One region of the Isoptericola sp. NPDC057191 genome, then DNA from elsewhere that is predicted to be linked to it. Evidence: riboswitches for the same ligand, from Rfam matches in the RefSeq annotation. Region 1 holds a riboswitch; the other holds the start of a gene.
The links. A riboswitch is a leader RNA that binds a small molecule or an ion and turns the genes downstream of it on or off. The one in region 1 is predicted to bind FMN.
Positions count from the first base shown of each region.

Region 1 (7,461 bases):
CCTCGCCGTCGCCTGGTCCGCCGTCGGGCACGCCGTCGCCTGCTACGAGGCCGCAGCCGCCTACTCCACGCAGCGCATCCAGTTCGGCCGCCCCCTGGCCAAGAACCAGATGGTGCAGGAGCGGCTGACCCGCATGCTGTCGCTCGTGACGCAGATGCAGCTGCTGGTCGCGCAGATCACCCGTCTCGCGGACGCCGGCACCCTCACCGGCGAGCAGGCCTCCCTCGCCAAGTACACGACGACGCGGCAGGCGCGCGAGGTCGCCTCCATCGCGCGCGACATGCTCGGCGGCAACGGCATCCTGCTCGGCAACCGCGTCGCCCGGCACTTCGCCGACCTCGAGGCGCTGCACACCTACGAGGGCACCGAGTCGATGCAGGCGCTCATCGTCGGCCGCGACATCACCGGGGTCTCGGCCTTCGCCTGACCTGACCCGACCGGCACCACGACGGGGACCTGCGCAACCGCGCGGGTCCCCGTCGTCGTGCACACGCCAGGCGTCCTCACGTCGACGAGCGCTAGCCGCGATAGAGCGCTTTATGCATGTGTTTCAGTTGCTTCTGAGCCGATTGGACAGCAGGACCACGAGAGGTGAGCCAGGCCGCACGGATTCCCCTTTCGAGAAGAGAGTTGACGATGAAGACAACTCGACCCGGCGCAAATCTCCGGCAACGCAGGACGACAGTTGCACTCATGCTGCTCGCCGTGGCGACGGTGAGCCTGGCCTTCGTCCCTGCATTCCACGCCAGCGCGGCCGCGTTCTGGTTTGCGGGACTCGTCGTCATCCTCGCCGCTGGAGTTATAGCGCTCAGGGGGGACCGCCGGCGCCGCACGTCGGCTGCGATAGCGGCCATCGCGATCGCGGTCGTGGCGGCGGTCGTGGCCGTCGGGACCGTGCGCGCCACATACGTCGCCGCCGGGTCTGTGACGGGCGCTGAACCCTTCGCGAACCACCCCGCAACGATGACCCGGACTCTGCCTGCGTCAGCAGTGCCCTCAGGTCGGAGCGCCGACGTCGCCGGGCCGGTCACCCAGGAGGTGGCCGCGGTTGTCGGTCAAGCCGCTGCGATCCGCGGGGAGCGCTCTCCGGCCGGCGCCGCACGCTGCTGAGCAGGGCCGACATCCGTCGGCTCAATACGCAGACATGTCCAGCGCCTCGCGCAGCTGAGGTCAGGGTCCGAGGTCGACCGTGACGACGTCCGGGAGCGCGAGGGCGTCCCAGAACGCGGCAGCCGGAGCGCCCGCCGCCACCTGGCCCACCGACACGAGCCAGGCGGTCAGCACCATGCCGTGCGTCGCGACCACCAGGTCGTGCCCGCCCGCCCGGTCGCGGACGCCGTCGTCGAACCGCCGTGCCGCCTCGGCCGTGGTCTCCCAGCCGTCGTGACGCCCGTCGTGCGCGCCTTGGACCCAGGCCTGGCGCACCGTCCGGAAGCCTGGAGCGACCGGCTCGGCCGGGCGCCGCACCTCGGCGAACCGCGGGTCGACGGGGACGTCGGCGACGCCGAGGGCCAGGGCGAGGGTCTCGACCGCCTTGCGCTCGGGGCTCGCGACGACGCGGGCGTCCTGCGGGAGCCGGAGGCGGCGTGCCGCCTCGCGACCAGCGCACGTCAGCGGCCACGCCTCCGGAAGGGCGTCCGCGGTGACTTCCGGCTCGGCGTGCCGGAGCAGGGTGATCCGCACCCGCGCAGTATCGCGTCCGACGGCGTCAGAGCGGCAGTTCGGTCACAGCGCGGCAGTTCGAACTGCCGCCCGGAACACGAACTGCCGCTCCGATCATGGTCAGGGCGCGACGGCGGCCGCGGTGGCCTGGGCCTGCTCGCGACGGTGCACGCGCCACCAGACGAAGAACCCGGTCAGCGTGAACGCGCCGTAGAACACGTACATCAGCGCGGTCGCGTAGTACTGCGCCGACCAGAGCAGCGGCACGCCGACGACGTCGACCGCGACCCACACGAGCCAGAACTCCACCCACCCCTTCGCCATGCCGTACGTGGCGACCAGAGAGCCCATGAAGATCCAGGCGTCCGACCACACGGGCTCGTAGGAGCCGAGCGCGCGGAACAGCGGCGTGAGGAGCAGGGTGCCGCCCACCATGACGACGACGATCCCCACGCGTGCCCGCCAGGAGGCCCAGTGCGGGTGCACCGCCGAGCCGCCCTCGGCGGGGACCTTGCCGTCGGCGCGCACGTCGAGGTCGGCGCGCTGGGTGCGCCGCCACTGCACCCAGCCGTAGATCGACACGATCAGGAACATCACCTGGCGGCCCGCCTGGCCGAGCATGTCGGCGCGGCTGGAGTCGCCGAACCACGAGCCCATGAAGACGGTGAACAGCACGAGGTTGCCGACGATGCCGACGGGCCACGCCCACACCTTGCGGCGCATGCCGCCGAGCGCGGAGGCGAGGCCGAACAGGTTGCCGACGATCTCTCGCCACGACATCTGCTGGTCGCCGATGGTCAGCGTGGCGTTGAAGAACGCGTCGATCGCGTCCATCGTTCACTCTCCCGGTCCGAGCGTGCGGGCGTCCGGGGTGAGGGCTGACGCTCGCCGAGGACGGCTCACGGCCGTCGCCGACGACACGACGCCCGGCGGCACCCACCCGTGGCCGGGCGCGTGCCGCACGTGCTTCCTCCCATCCGGACTTTGACCGTCGGCCCTGGAATCTCACCAGGTCAGCCGGCCTCCCGAAGGAGGCCGGGTCGCGGGCTGTCACCGCCGGCTCGGAATTTCACCGACCCCGGAGCACGTACGTGCGTGTCTTCCACCGCCGGAGGTCCCGGCGGCGTCCTGCACAACGCAGGATGCCACAGGGTCATTCCGGCGTGTTCAGGAGAGCGCGTCGCGGACGGCGCGGGCCACGTCGTCGGGCCCCGCGCCGGGCTCCAGGACGGTGACGACGACGCGCCGTCCGTCGGAGCCGGTCGCGGACGTGCGGGGCGCAGCGTCGGCAGCGTCGGCGGCGTCGGCCGTCTCGCCCGCACGCACCTCGCTCGCCGCGGCGAGCTGCTCGTCCGTGTGCGGGAAGGGGGCGATCGCCGCGCGCCGCAGGTCGGCGAAGGCCTCCTCCAGCTCGGGGCGCAGGTCGAGGTGGGGGTGGCGCAGCCAGCGCCGCAGGATCGCGTTGTGCACCGCGACGACGGACGCGGCGAACGCGATCGACATCGTCGTGGTGGAACGGTCCGGGGGCAGCGTGTCACGCAGGTAGGCGGTGAAGGCGCGCTCGTAGCGGTGGGTGGTGACGAGCTCGCGGTCGCGCAGCGCGGGCACCTGCTGCAGGAGCTGGTGGCGGGCGATCGACGTCTCGCGCTGGCCCACGTGGTGGTCGAAGACGAGCCGTGCCGCCCGGCACACCTCGAGGTACGGGTCGGTGGCCGGGTCCCACGCCCGCTCGGGCGCGCGGCCGGACTCCTCGCTCGCGCGGGCCTCGGGCCGCGTCTCGGCGAGCATCACCACGACCTCCTCGAGGAGCAGCTCGTGGTCGGCGAAGACCACGTCCTCCTTGGAGCGGAAGCGGCGGAAGAAGGTGGCACGGCTGACGCGTGCCGCGTCGGCGATCTCCTCGACGGTGGTCTGCTCGTAGCCCTGCCGGGAGAAGAGGTCGATCGCGGCGTCGACGGCCTGGGCGTGGGTGTGCGTCCGGACGGCGGTCATGTCACGGAGGTTACTCCGGCGGCGCGTCCCCACCCGCGGACGTCCGCTCGCCCCCGGGCCCGCGGGCGTCAGCCGTGCTTGCGGCGGTCGTCCCGCCGGTCGCGCCGCGGCTCGTCGAACCGGGCGTCGGCAGGACGGCGGGAGCGCTGCAGGTACCGGATCTCGCGCACGGCGACGCCGACGGCGAGGAAGAACGGGATCCACGCCCACAGCCGCCCGCGCAGGACGATCGAGAGCATCGCGACCGCGACCACGCACGCGCCGAAGACCGTCCAGACGCTGGCCCACCGCACGTTGCGCACGGGGGGAGGCTACCGCTGCAGGTGCCCGGGCGGCGGTGTCGGGGCGGCGTGGGCGGGCGTGGGTAGGGTGGCGGGCGTGACTTCCGCGACCGCCACGGCCCCCGAGACCGCGCCCGAGACCACGTCCGCCCCGTCGACCGTGCCGGTCGTCGACGTCTACGTCGACCCGCTGTGCCCGTTCGCCTGGATCACGTCCCGCTGGGCGCTGGAGGTGGCCGAGCACCGCGACGTGCGCCTCACGTTCCGCCTGATGAGCCTGTACCTGCTCAACGAGGGCCGGGACCTCCCGGCGGACTACCGGGCCAAGATCGACGCGTCGCGCGGCATCGGCCGCGTCGCGGCCGCGGTCCAGACGGACCACGGCCCGGAGGCGTTCAGCGCGTTCTACACGGCGGCCGGCACGCGCATCCACCCCGGCGGGCGCACGGACTTCGACGGGGTCGCCCGGGAGGCGCTGGCGGAGGCCGGGCTCCCCGCCGCGCTCGCCGACGCTGCGACGTCCGAGGACTACGACGCCGACCTCGCCGTCTCGCACGAGGAGGGCATGAAGCCCGTGGGGGAGGAGGTCGGCACGCCGACCATCCACGTCGACGGCGTCGCGTTCTTCGGCCCCGTGCTGACGCGCGTGCCCCGCGGCGAGGACGCGGTGCGGATCTTCGACGGAGCGGTCGCGCTCGCGTCGTTCCCCGACTTCTTCGAGCTCAAGCGCTCGCGCACCTCTTCGCCGACCTTCGACTGACCCGCCGCGCCATCCCCGCCGTCCACCGCTCCACCCGAGAGGCGAACCCGTGACCCTCGACCTGCGTGTCTTCACCGAGCCCCAGCAGGGCGCGTCCTACGACGACCTGCTCGCCGTCGCCCAGGCGACCGAGACCCTCGGCTTCAGCGCGTTCTTCCGCTCCGACCACTACCTGACGATGGGCGGCGACGGCCTGCCCGGCCCGACCGACGCCTGGACGACGCTCGCCGGCCTCGCCCGCGACACGTCCACCGTGCGGCTGGGCACCCTCGTCACCTCCGCGACGTTCCGGCACCCGGGGGTGCTGGCGATCCAGGTCGCGCAGGTGGACCAGATGTCCGGCGGCCGCGTCGAGCTCGGCCTGGGCGCAGGCTGGTTCGCCCGCGAGCACGAGGCGTACGGCATCCCCTTCCCCGCGAAGCGGTTCGGCCTGCTGGAGGAGCAGCTGGAGATCCTCACCGGGCTGTGGGGCACGCCCGTGGGCGGCTCGTACTCCTTCGAGGGCGAGCACTACACGCTCACCGACTCCCCGGCGCTCCCCAAGCCGGCGCAGGCGAAGATCCCCGTCATCGTGGGCGGCGGCGGTCCCCGCCGGACGCCGGCGCTCGCGGCACGGTTCGGCGACGAGTACAACCAGGCGTTCCCCGAGCTCGACACCGTGGCGACGCGCATCACGGTGATCGACGACGCCCTGGCGGAGGCAGGCCGGACCCCCGACTCGATCGTGCAGTCCGTGGCGCTCGTGCTGGCGGTGGGCCAGGACGAGGCAGAGTTCGCGCGTCGTGCCGCGGCGATCGGGCGCGAGCCGGCCGAGCTGCGCGAGCACGGCGTCGCCGGCACGGTCGCGGAAGCCGTCGACCGGCTCGGGACGCTGCGCGACCAGGGCGTCCAGCGGGTGTACCTGCAGGTGCTGGACCTGCACGACCTCGACCACCTGGACCTGGTGGCCCGCGAGGTCGCGACACAGCTCTGACCCGAGCACCGACCACCGAGCCCCGGCCGGGCGTGCCCCGTCCCCTGCAACGGCGGGGGCGGGGCGCGCGCGTGTGTCGTCAGCGCGCGGCGGCGACCGCCTCCGCGAGGGTGCCGCCCTGTCCGGGCACGAGGTCGGCCCACACCTCCGCGATGCGGTCGCGTACGTCCTCCCCGAGCCCCTTCCCCTCGCAGTATGAGGTGATGGACAGGTAGGTGTGCTTCCACAGCGGTTGCGCTTCGGCGAGGTCGAACGGCGCGTTCGGATGGTTGGCGATCTGCCCCATGCGCGCGCTGCTCAAGGGCAAATTTCGCGCCTCGTCGAGCACCTCGCGCGGGACGGCGTAGTTCGCGAGTAGCGACATCACTACTTGTCCCTCCGGGTCGGGGTCGTGCAGGAGTTCGCGCATGACCGCGACAGGAAGGTCATCGGCGTCTGCGGCCGCGAACCGCTGTTCAATATCGGCGGAGCGCGCCCAGGCACGCAGGTCGTCCTCACGGGTCATGGCTTTGATCCTAGGAGGGCCAGCGACAGTTCTTCTTGCTGCACGGCTTGGTGTAGTTGGTCCACCCGCTGCCGGTGATCGTGCCGCTAGGCGTGAGGCCGGTGAAGGTCATCTTGAACTTGACCTTCTTCCCTCCCATGCTGCTGGAGGTGCGGACCCACTGGATCGCGTCGCCCGGGGTGCGCCACTCGTCGTAGTCGGTGCCGCGGAACTTCGAAACAGCGTAGGCCTGAGCCTTCACCGTGACGTATCGGCTCATCTTCCGGTTGCCCACCCGCCTGAAGTTCTCGTCCACCTTGGTGGTCCTCGTTGCCGGGTTGATCGTGAACCGGAAGTCGATCCGGTCCTGCATCGTGCAGAACAGGATGCCCCCGATCTTGCAGGTGTAGTACGCGAGGTAGTCCCTCATCAGCCACGCGTACCCGTTCGAGGTGGCGTGGTTCGTCTTCACACCGGGCCCGATCGCCATGGTGGTAGCGGCGCCCGAGGTGTACGGGTCCGACTGGAACGACGGCGCGTCGGTGAACGTCGCGGCCACGGCCGTCGGCTGCTCCGCGGGCGCGAACTCGTCGACGGGTGCCGAACCGGGGCCGACGATCCGGTCGGCGACGTCCGAGTCGAGCGGGGTGTCGCTGGTCAGGGAGTCCGCGATGGCGTCGAGCTGGTCGGTACTGTCCACCGCGCTCAGGCCCGGGAACGCGAGGCCCTGGTCCGCCGCTTCGTCGAAGAAGGCGGCGGCTGCCCGCTTCCCCTCCTGCTTCACGATGCTGTCGACGACGTCCTCGATCGTGGTGTCGCCCGTGACCGCGAACCCGATGGTGTCAGGGTCCTCCGCGGGCGGGGTGCCGTCGATGACAGCGTCGTAGCCGGTGGTCGCGACGGTCGGCGCCGACGCAGGGGGCACGCCGGTCGGAGGCGTCTCTGTGATTGCCGGGGTGGCGGTGACCGTTGTCGCGCCGGCCAGAACCAGCGCGGTTCCGAGAGCGGTCAGTGCGGTGACGCCCCAGGGCAGGTGATCTCTCATTCGATTCTCCCGTTCCCTCCGATCTGACGGGATGGCTGGTTGGCCTCCCATGCGGACGGTAGTCCGGCCATAGCGTCAATGCACGCTCGAGACAACAGCTCGGCCGTCGCCCACCTGCCGGGCCGTGGCGCACCAGAGGATGCCCGGAGGCTGGCAAGGTGGCCCCGTGGATTTGCAACAGACGCAAGATGCGCTGGTGAAGACGCTCATCGCTGAGCGCGCGGCGTCCGGGCTGACGAACGCCCAGCTTGCCGCGGCGGTGGG
Region 1 covers NZ_JBHUWC010000010.1:3,116-10,576, reverse strand. The annotation lists gene ACFT55_RS03320 (acyl-CoA dehydrogenase family protein) at 1-427, shown strand, start outside; gene ACFT55_RS03315 (hypothetical protein) at 694-1,110, shown strand; gene ACFT55_RS03310 (histidine phosphatase family protein) at 1,171-1,683, opposite strand; gene pnuC (nicotinamide riboside transporter PnuC) at 1,783-2,496, opposite strand; FMN riboswitch at 2,622-2,753, opposite strand; gene ACFT55_RS03300 (TetR family transcriptional regulator) at 2,830-3,654, opposite strand; gene ACFT55_RS03295 (hypothetical protein) at 3,723-3,956, opposite strand; gene ACFT55_RS03290 (disulfide bond formation protein DsbA) at 4,096-4,695, shown strand; gene ACFT55_RS03285 (LLM class F420-dependent oxidoreductase) at 4,745-5,668, shown strand; gene ACFT55_RS03280 (hypothetical protein) at 5,748-6,173, opposite strand; gene ACFT55_RS03275 (hypothetical protein) at 6,184-7,077, opposite strand; gene ACFT55_RS03270 (helix-turn-helix domain-containing protein) at 7,394-7,461, shown strand, end outside.

Region 2 (7,461 bases), on a different contig from region 1:
GCGAACCGGCTCGCGCACCCGCGCTACGAGATCCGCAAGACCTACCTCGTGACCGTGACCGGCGGCGAGTTCTACCCGCGCCACGGCAAGCAGCTGACCGACGGGGTCGAGCTCGAGGACGGGATCGCCCGCGCGGACAAGGTGCGCGTCGTCGACTCCGTGCCGGGCGAGACGATGCTCGAGGTCGTGCTCCACGAGGGCCGCAACCGCATCGTGCGCCGCATGCTCGACGCCGTCGGATTCCCGGTCACGCGCCTGGTGCGGACCCGGATCGGCCCGATCGCGCTGGGTGACCTGCGGGTCGGGCGCACGCGGGTGCTCGGTCGCACCGAGCTCGGCACCCTGATGCGCGACGTCGACATGTGACGTCGCCGCACCCGTCCTCCCGTCCAGCAGACACCGCGCGGCATCCCGCGCGACAACAGAAGGTGAGCTCACACGTGGTCGTCATCGCCGTCGACGGTCCCTCCGGGTCCGGAAAGTCCAGCGTCTCGAAGGCGGTGGCCGCCCGGCTCGGGCTGGCCTACCTCGACACGGGGGCGATGTATCGCGCCGCGACGCTGTGGTGCGTCGAGGGCGGCACCGACCTGGCCGACCAGGCCGCGGTCGCGGAGGCGGTGCGCACCATGCCGCTGGAGATGGGGGTGGACCCCGCGGCGCCCACCGTGCACCTGGACGGTCGCGACGTCGCCGAGGCGATCCGCACCACCGAGGTCTCCACGGCCGTGTCCCAGGTCGCCACCAACCTGGAGGTCCGTGCGGAGCTGCGGCGGCGCCAGCGCGACGCGATCGAGGCGGAGAGCGCACCCGACGGCTTCTCCGGTGGCCAGGGCATCGTGGCCGAGGGCCGCGACATCACGACCGTCGTCGCGCCGGACGCCGACGCCCGCGTGCTGCTCACCGCGAGCGAGGAGGCGCGCCTGCGCCGGCGGTCGCTCGAGGTGCACGGCGCGGCCGACGCCGGCGCCGTCGAGGCCACCCGCGACCAGGTGCTGCGGCGCGACCGCGACGACTCGACCGTGAGCCAGTTCCAGGTCGCGGCGGACGGCGTCGTGACCGTCGACTCGTCGGACCTCGACTTCGACCAGACGGTCGACGCGGTCCTCGCCGTGGTGGCCCAGGTCACCGCCTGACGGCCTCGCCCGCCGGTCGTCCCGGTGGCCCGAGGGCACGGTGACGGGCGTCTCGTTCGTGACACGCCGCTCGGCCTGGGAGAATGGTGCCCATGACCTCTCCCGCCGACGGCTCCGTGCCCGCTGCCGAGCCCACCGACGACCCCACCACCGCGCCCGCCCCCGCGGCCGCTGCGGAGGCCGCGGAGGAGCCTGAGCTCGACGCCGTGGCCGAGGTCCTCGAGTCCGACGCGGACGACGAGGCGCGCGAGCGCGCCCTGCGTGCCGGGCTGGAGGACTTCGACCTCGACGAGTCCGACCGCGCCCTGCTGGACGCCGAGTGGGACGAGGACGACCTCGGACCGGGCGAGGCGCCGCTGCCGGTGCTCGCCGTCGTCGGCCGCCCGAACGTCGGCAAGTCGACGCTGGTCAACCGCATCCTCGGCCGCCGCGAGGCCGTCGTCGAGGACACCCCGGGCGTCACGCGCGACCGCGTCAGCTACCCCGGCGAGTGGGCGGGTCGCGAGTTCGTCCTGGTGGACACCGGCGGCTGGGAGGTCGACGTCGCCGGCATCGAGTCGAAGGTCGCCGACCAGGCCGAGGTCGCGGTCGGCCTGGCCGACGCCGTGATCTTCGTCGTGGACTCGACGGTCGGTGCGACGTCGACCGACGAGCGCGTCGTCGAGCTGCTGCGCCGGTCGGGCAAGCCCGTCGTGCTGTGCGCCAACAAGGTCGACGGCCCGTCCGGCGAGGCGGACGCCGCCTACCTGTGGGCCCTCGGGCTGGGGGAGCCGCACCCCGTGTCCGCGCTGCACGGGCGTGGCACCGGCGACCTGCTGGACGCCGCGATGAAGGTGCTGCCCGAGGTGTCCGAGCACGGCGAGCTGCGGCCTGCCGGTCCGCGCCGCGTGGCGCTCGTCGGTCGCCCTAACGTCGGCAAGTCGTCGTTGCTGAACAAGATCGCGGGCGCCGAGCGTGTCGTCGTCGACGAGATCGCCGGCACCACCCGCGACCCTGTCGACGAGCTCGTCGAGATCAAGGGTGTGCCGTACTGGTTCGTCGACACGGCGGGTATCCGCCGGCGCGTGCACCAGACGCGCGGCGCGGACTTCTACGCCTCCTTGCGCACCCAGGCGGCGATCGAGAAGGCCGAGGTCGCGGTGGTGCTCGTCGACGCCTCCGAGCCGATGACCGAGCAGGACACGCGCGTCATCTCGCAGGCCGTCGACGCCGGGCGCGCCCTCGTCATCGCGTACAACAAGTGGGACCTCATGGACGAGGACCGCCGCCCGTACCTCGAGCGTGAGATCGAGAAGGACCTGGTCCAGGTGCAGTGGGCGCCGCGCGTCAACGTGTCGGCCCGTACCGGCTGGCACACCGACCGGCTCACCCGCGCGCTCGAGACGTCGCTCCAGTCCTGGGACACCCGGATCCCGACCGGACGTCTCAACGCGTTCCTCGGCGAGCTCGTGGCCGCGCACCCGCACCCCCTGCGCGGCGGCAAGCAGCCGCGCATCCTGTTCGGCACGCAGGCGTCCACGCGCCCGCCGCGCTTCGTCATCTTCGCGACGGGCTTCCTGGAGGCCGGGTACCGCCGGTTCATCGAGCGTCGCCTGCGCGAGACGTTCGGCTTCGAGGGCTCGCCGATCGAGATCAGCGTGCGCGTGCGGGAGAAGCGGCGGCGGTGACGCCCCGGTGAGCCGTCCGTGAGTCGCCGATGAGCGCTGCCCCGCTCGCCCGGAGGGGTCGCCTGCTGCGCCTCGGCGCGGCGCGCGACACCTCCGCCGTGCGGCACCTGGTCACGTTCCTCGTGGTGAGCGTGGCCACGGTGCTGGTCACGCGGTTCCTGCTCGCCGTCTCGGGCTACCCGCAGGTGGGCGGCGGCGAGCTGCACGTGGCGCACGTCCTGTGGGGCGGCCTCGGCATGGCGCTCGCGGTGGTGGTGCTGCTCTCGTGGGTGGGGCCGGCGCTGCGTTCGCTGGGGGCGATGCTCGGCGGGGTCGGCTTCGGCCTGTTCGTCGACGAGATCGGCAAGTTCGTCACCTCCGACAACGACTACTTCTACGCGCCGACGGCGGCGCTCATCTACGCGGTCGTCGTGGTCCTGGTGCTCCTCGTCGAGGCGCTGCACGGGCGGCGGGCGCACCACCCCGCGGAGTACCTGGCCGTCGCCACCGACCGTGCCGTCGCCGGGGTCGCGGGCGGGTTCACCGACGCCGAGCGCGAGGAGGCCCGAGGCCTCGTCGCCCGCGGCCGCGGGGAGCCCGGCGCGGACGAGGTGTCCGCCCTGGTCGAGGCCGTGCCGCGCGACGACGTGGCGGTACCGGACCTGGTGCGCGTCCTCGTACGGCGCGCGTCCGGATGGTTCGCCGAGGCGCTGGAGCACCGGTGGGCGGCGGCGGTCGTCGTCGTCGCCGTGCTGGGCACCGCGACGTCGTCGCTGGTCGTCGGGCTCCGCGTCCTGACCGGGGGAGTCGACGTCCCGGGCTGGGTCGGCGTGGGCATCCTCGCGGCCGTGGTGGCGACGGTGGCGTGCGTCGTGCGGGGAGTCCTCGTCGGGTCCGGCGACCACCGGGGCGGGGCGGTGTGGGTGCGACGCGGCGTGCTCGTGAGCCTGCTCGTCACACAGCTCCTGGCATTCCGGGCGGTGCAGTGGGCGGCGGTGTCCGGGCTGGTCGTGGACCTGCTGGTGCTGGCGGCGCTCGGGGTCGCGCTCGGCCGGGACGACGACCTGCGCACCGCTCGCGGGACGACACGCTGACCGGTGGCCGCCGGGTGACGTGCGCCACCCGCGCTTGCCAGGAGGCGGCGCCGCGTGGCACGGTCGTCGGTGACGAGCGAACTTGCTCGCGTGCTCTGGGGTCGGTGAAATTCCGAGCCGGCGGTGAAAGTCCGCGACCCGGTCACAGCCTGTGACCGGTTGACCAGGTGGAACTCCTGGACCGACGGTCAAAGTCCGGATGGGAAGCGCACGCGACGGCTCCCCGTCCGGTCCGTCCCCGGCCCTCGTGGGCCGACGCCACCCCGCGTGGCGTCGCGCGGACCGGCCGGTCGCGAGCACGTCCGACCCTGCCTTCCTGCACCCCGGGGTCCGCGACCGGACGACAGGGGCAGGACACATGGAACAGCCGCAGGCAGAGTCCCCGACGACGCGCGCCGGCGCGACCGGGGCCGATGCCACCGGGGCGGAGCGGGCCGCGATGCGGCGGGCGCTCGAGCTCGCCGCGCGGATCCCCCCTCGGGGCCCCAACCCCCGCGTGGGCTGCGTGCTGCTGGACGCGGACGGCGCGACCCTCGCCGAGGGCTTCCACCACGGCGCCGGCACGCCGCACGCCGAGGTCGAAGCGCTGCGCGCCGCCGTCGGCCGGCTCGGGCCGGCCGCCGCGCGCGGTGCGACCGCCGTCGTCACCCTCGAGCCCTGCAACCACCACGGGCGCACCGGCCCGTGCGTCGACGCCCTCCTGGACGCGGGAGTCCGGCGCGTCGTGCACGCGCAGCACGACCCCAACCCTGCCGCCTCGGGCGGCGCCGCGCGCCTGCGCGCCGCCGGCGTCGACGTCGTCGGCGGGGTCCTGACCGACGAGGCACGCGCGCTCAACGACAGCTGGACCCGCGCGCTCGAGCTCGGCCGGCCCCTGGTGACCTGGAAGGTCGCGAGCACCCTGGACGGGCGTGCCGCGGCCGCCGACGGCACCTCGCGCTGGATCACGGGCCGGGCAGCGCGGCACGACGTGCACCGCCTGCGCGCCGCCTCGGACGCCGTCATGGTCGGCACCGGCACGGCCCTGGTCGACGACCCGGACCTCGGCGTGCGCCACGCACCCCTGACGGGCCCGCAGCCCGCGCGCGTCGTCGTCGGGCTCCGCGAGCTGCCGGCGTCGTCACGGCTCGCACGCGCCGCGGCCGCCGGCGAGACCGTGGCCCAGCTGCGCACCCACGACCCGCACGAGGTGCTGGAGCAGCTCTGGTACCAGGAGCACCGGCGCGTGCTGCTGGAGGGCGGCCCCGCGCTGGCCGCCGCGTTCTGGCGCGCCGGCCTGGTCGACGAGGTCGTCGCCTACGTCGCGCCCGCGCTCCTGGGCGTCGGCGCCTCCGCCGTCGCCGACCTCGGGATCGGCACCATCGCCGACGCCGCCCGCCTCGACCTGATCGACGTGACCGTCCTGCCCCAGGACCCCGCCGACCCCACCGACACCCCCACCGTGCGGCTCACCCTGCGGCCGCGGAAGGAGCGCTGAACCATGTTCACCGGCATCGTGGAGGAGCTCGGCACCGTCGTCTCCGTGCGTGAGCACGCGGACGGCGCCCGCATCACCCTCGCCGCGGACACCGTCCTGGCGGGCACCCGGGACGGCGACTCGATCGCCGTCGACGGCTGCTGCCTGACCGTCGCGGCGACCGGCGAGCGCGACGGTCGCCGCACCTGGACCGCCGACCTCATGGCCGAGACCCTCCGGCGCACCAGCCTGGGCGAGCGGCGACCCGGCGACGAGGTCAACCTCGAGCGGGCGCTCGCGGCCGACGGGCGGTTCGGCGGGCACGTCGTGCAGGGCCACGTGGACGGCGTCGGGACGGTGCTCGCCCGGACGCCCGGCACGCAGTGGGAGGTCGTGGAGATCGCGCTGCCCGCAGACCTGGCCCGGTATGTCGTGGCGCAGGGCTCCGTCGCGGTCGACGGCGTGAGCCTCACCGTGGTGAGCGTCGGAGATGCCTCGTTCACCGTGAGCCTCATCCCCGAGACGCGGGCGCGCACCACCCTCGGCCACCGAGCCGTGGGGGAGAAGGTCAACCTGGAGGTCGACGTGCTCAGCAAGTACGTGGAGCGCCACCTCGCCCACGGCCTGGCCGCCACGGCAGGGGCGGCGCTGTGAGCGCCGCCGTCGACCGGGTCGCGCGCGCCGTCGCCGACGTCGCCGCCGGCCGGCCCGTCGTCGTCGCCGACGACGCCAGCCGCGAGAACGAGGGCGATCTCATCTTCGCCGCCGACGCCGCCACCCCGGAGCTCATGGGCTTCCTGGTGCGGCACAGCAGCGGCCTCGTGTGCGTGGGCCTGGCGGGCGAGATCCTCGACCGGCTCGGGCTGCCGCTCATGGTCGAGACGAACCAGGACGCCTTCCGGACCGCCTACACGGTGACCGTGGACGCCGCCGCCGGCGGCACGACCGGCATCTCCGGCGCCGACCGAGCGCGCACCGCCCGGCTGCTCGCCGACCCGGCGTCGGCGCCCGCCGACCTGACCCGGCCGGGGCACGTGCTCCCGCTGCGCGCCCGGCCCGGCGGGGTGCTGGAGCGGCGTGGGCACACCGAGGCCGCCGTCGACCTCGCGCGCCTCGCCGGGCGCGGCGCGGCGGGCGTGCTCGCCGAGCTCGTGCACGACGACGGCACGATGATGCGGCTCCCGGCGCTGCGCGAGTTCGCCGCCGCCCACGACCTCACCCTGATCAGCGTGGCCGACCTCGCCGCCTACCGGAAGGCCACGGAGATGCTGGTCGAGCGGGTCGCCGTCACCACCCTGCCCTCCCGGCACGGCGAACTCACCGCCGTCGCGTACCGGGACACCCGCACCGGCGACGAGCACGTGGCCCTCGTGGCCGGCCCCCTGGACGCCCTCGCGGACCCGGCCGGGGCGCCGGTCCTGACGCGCGTGCACTCCGAGTGCCTGACCGGTGACGCGTTCGGCAGCCTGCGCTGCGACTGCGGTCCCCAGCTCGACGAGTCGCTGCGGCGGGTCGTCGCGGCCGGGCGCGGCGTCGTCGTCTACCTGCGCGGGCACGAGGGGCGAGGTATCGGCCTGGCCGCCAAGCTCGCCGCCTACGCGCTGCAGGACGCCGGCCGGGACACCGTCGACGCCAACCTCGACCAGGGGCTGCCCGCCGACGCCCGCGACTACACCGCCGCCGCGCACGTGCTGCGCGACCTCGGCGTGCCGCGCGTCCGCCTGCTCACGAACAACCCCGCCAAGGTCGACGGCCTCGTCGCCGGGGGAGCGGACGTCGTCGAGCGCGTGCCGCTCGCCCTGCCAGCCCACCCGCGCACCCTCGGCTACCTGCGCACCAAGCGTGACCGCATGGGCCACGACCTGCCGCACCTCACCGACACCCTGCACGACGCACCGACCGGAGGAGCTCCGATGCACCGCACCCCGACCACGCCCGCCCCGATCGCCGCCGGGGCGACCCGATGAGCGGCGCCGGCGCCCCCGCCGTCGCCCCCGTGGACTGCTCCGACCTGCGCGTGGCCGTCGTCGCCGCGAGCTGGCACCAGGTCGTCATGGACGGCCTCCTCGACGGCGCCCTGCGGGCGTGCGCCGACCACCAGGTCGCCGAGCCCCGGGTCGTGCGCGTGCCGG
Region 2 covers NZ_JBHUWC010000058.1:1,786-9,246, forward strand. The annotation lists gene ACFT55_RS09725 (pseudouridine synthase) at 1-366, shown strand, start outside; gene cmk ((d)CMP kinase) at 429-1,133, shown strand; gene der (ribosome biogenesis GTPase Der) at 1,226-2,800, shown strand; gene ACFT55_RS09740 (hypothetical protein) at 2,830-3,873, shown strand; FMN riboswitch at 3,960-4,089, shown strand; gene ribD (bifunctional diaminohydroxyphosphoribosylaminopyrimidine deaminase/5-amino-6-(5-phosphoribosylamino)uracil reductase RibD) at 4,232-5,350, shown strand; gene ACFT55_RS09750 (riboflavin synthase) at 5,354-5,983, shown strand; gene ACFT55_RS09755 (bifunctional 3,4-dihydroxy-2-butanone-4-phosphate synthase/GTP cyclohydrolase II) at 5,980-7,296, shown strand; gene ribH (6,7-dimethyl-8-ribityllumazine synthase) at 7,293-7,461, shown strand, end outside.
Region 2: another riboswitch for FMN. It lies ahead of ribD (bifunctional diaminohydroxyphosphoribosylaminopyrimidine deaminase/5-amino-6-(5-phosphoribosylamino)uracil reductase RibD); the one in region 1 lies ahead of pnuC (nicotinamide riboside transporter PnuC).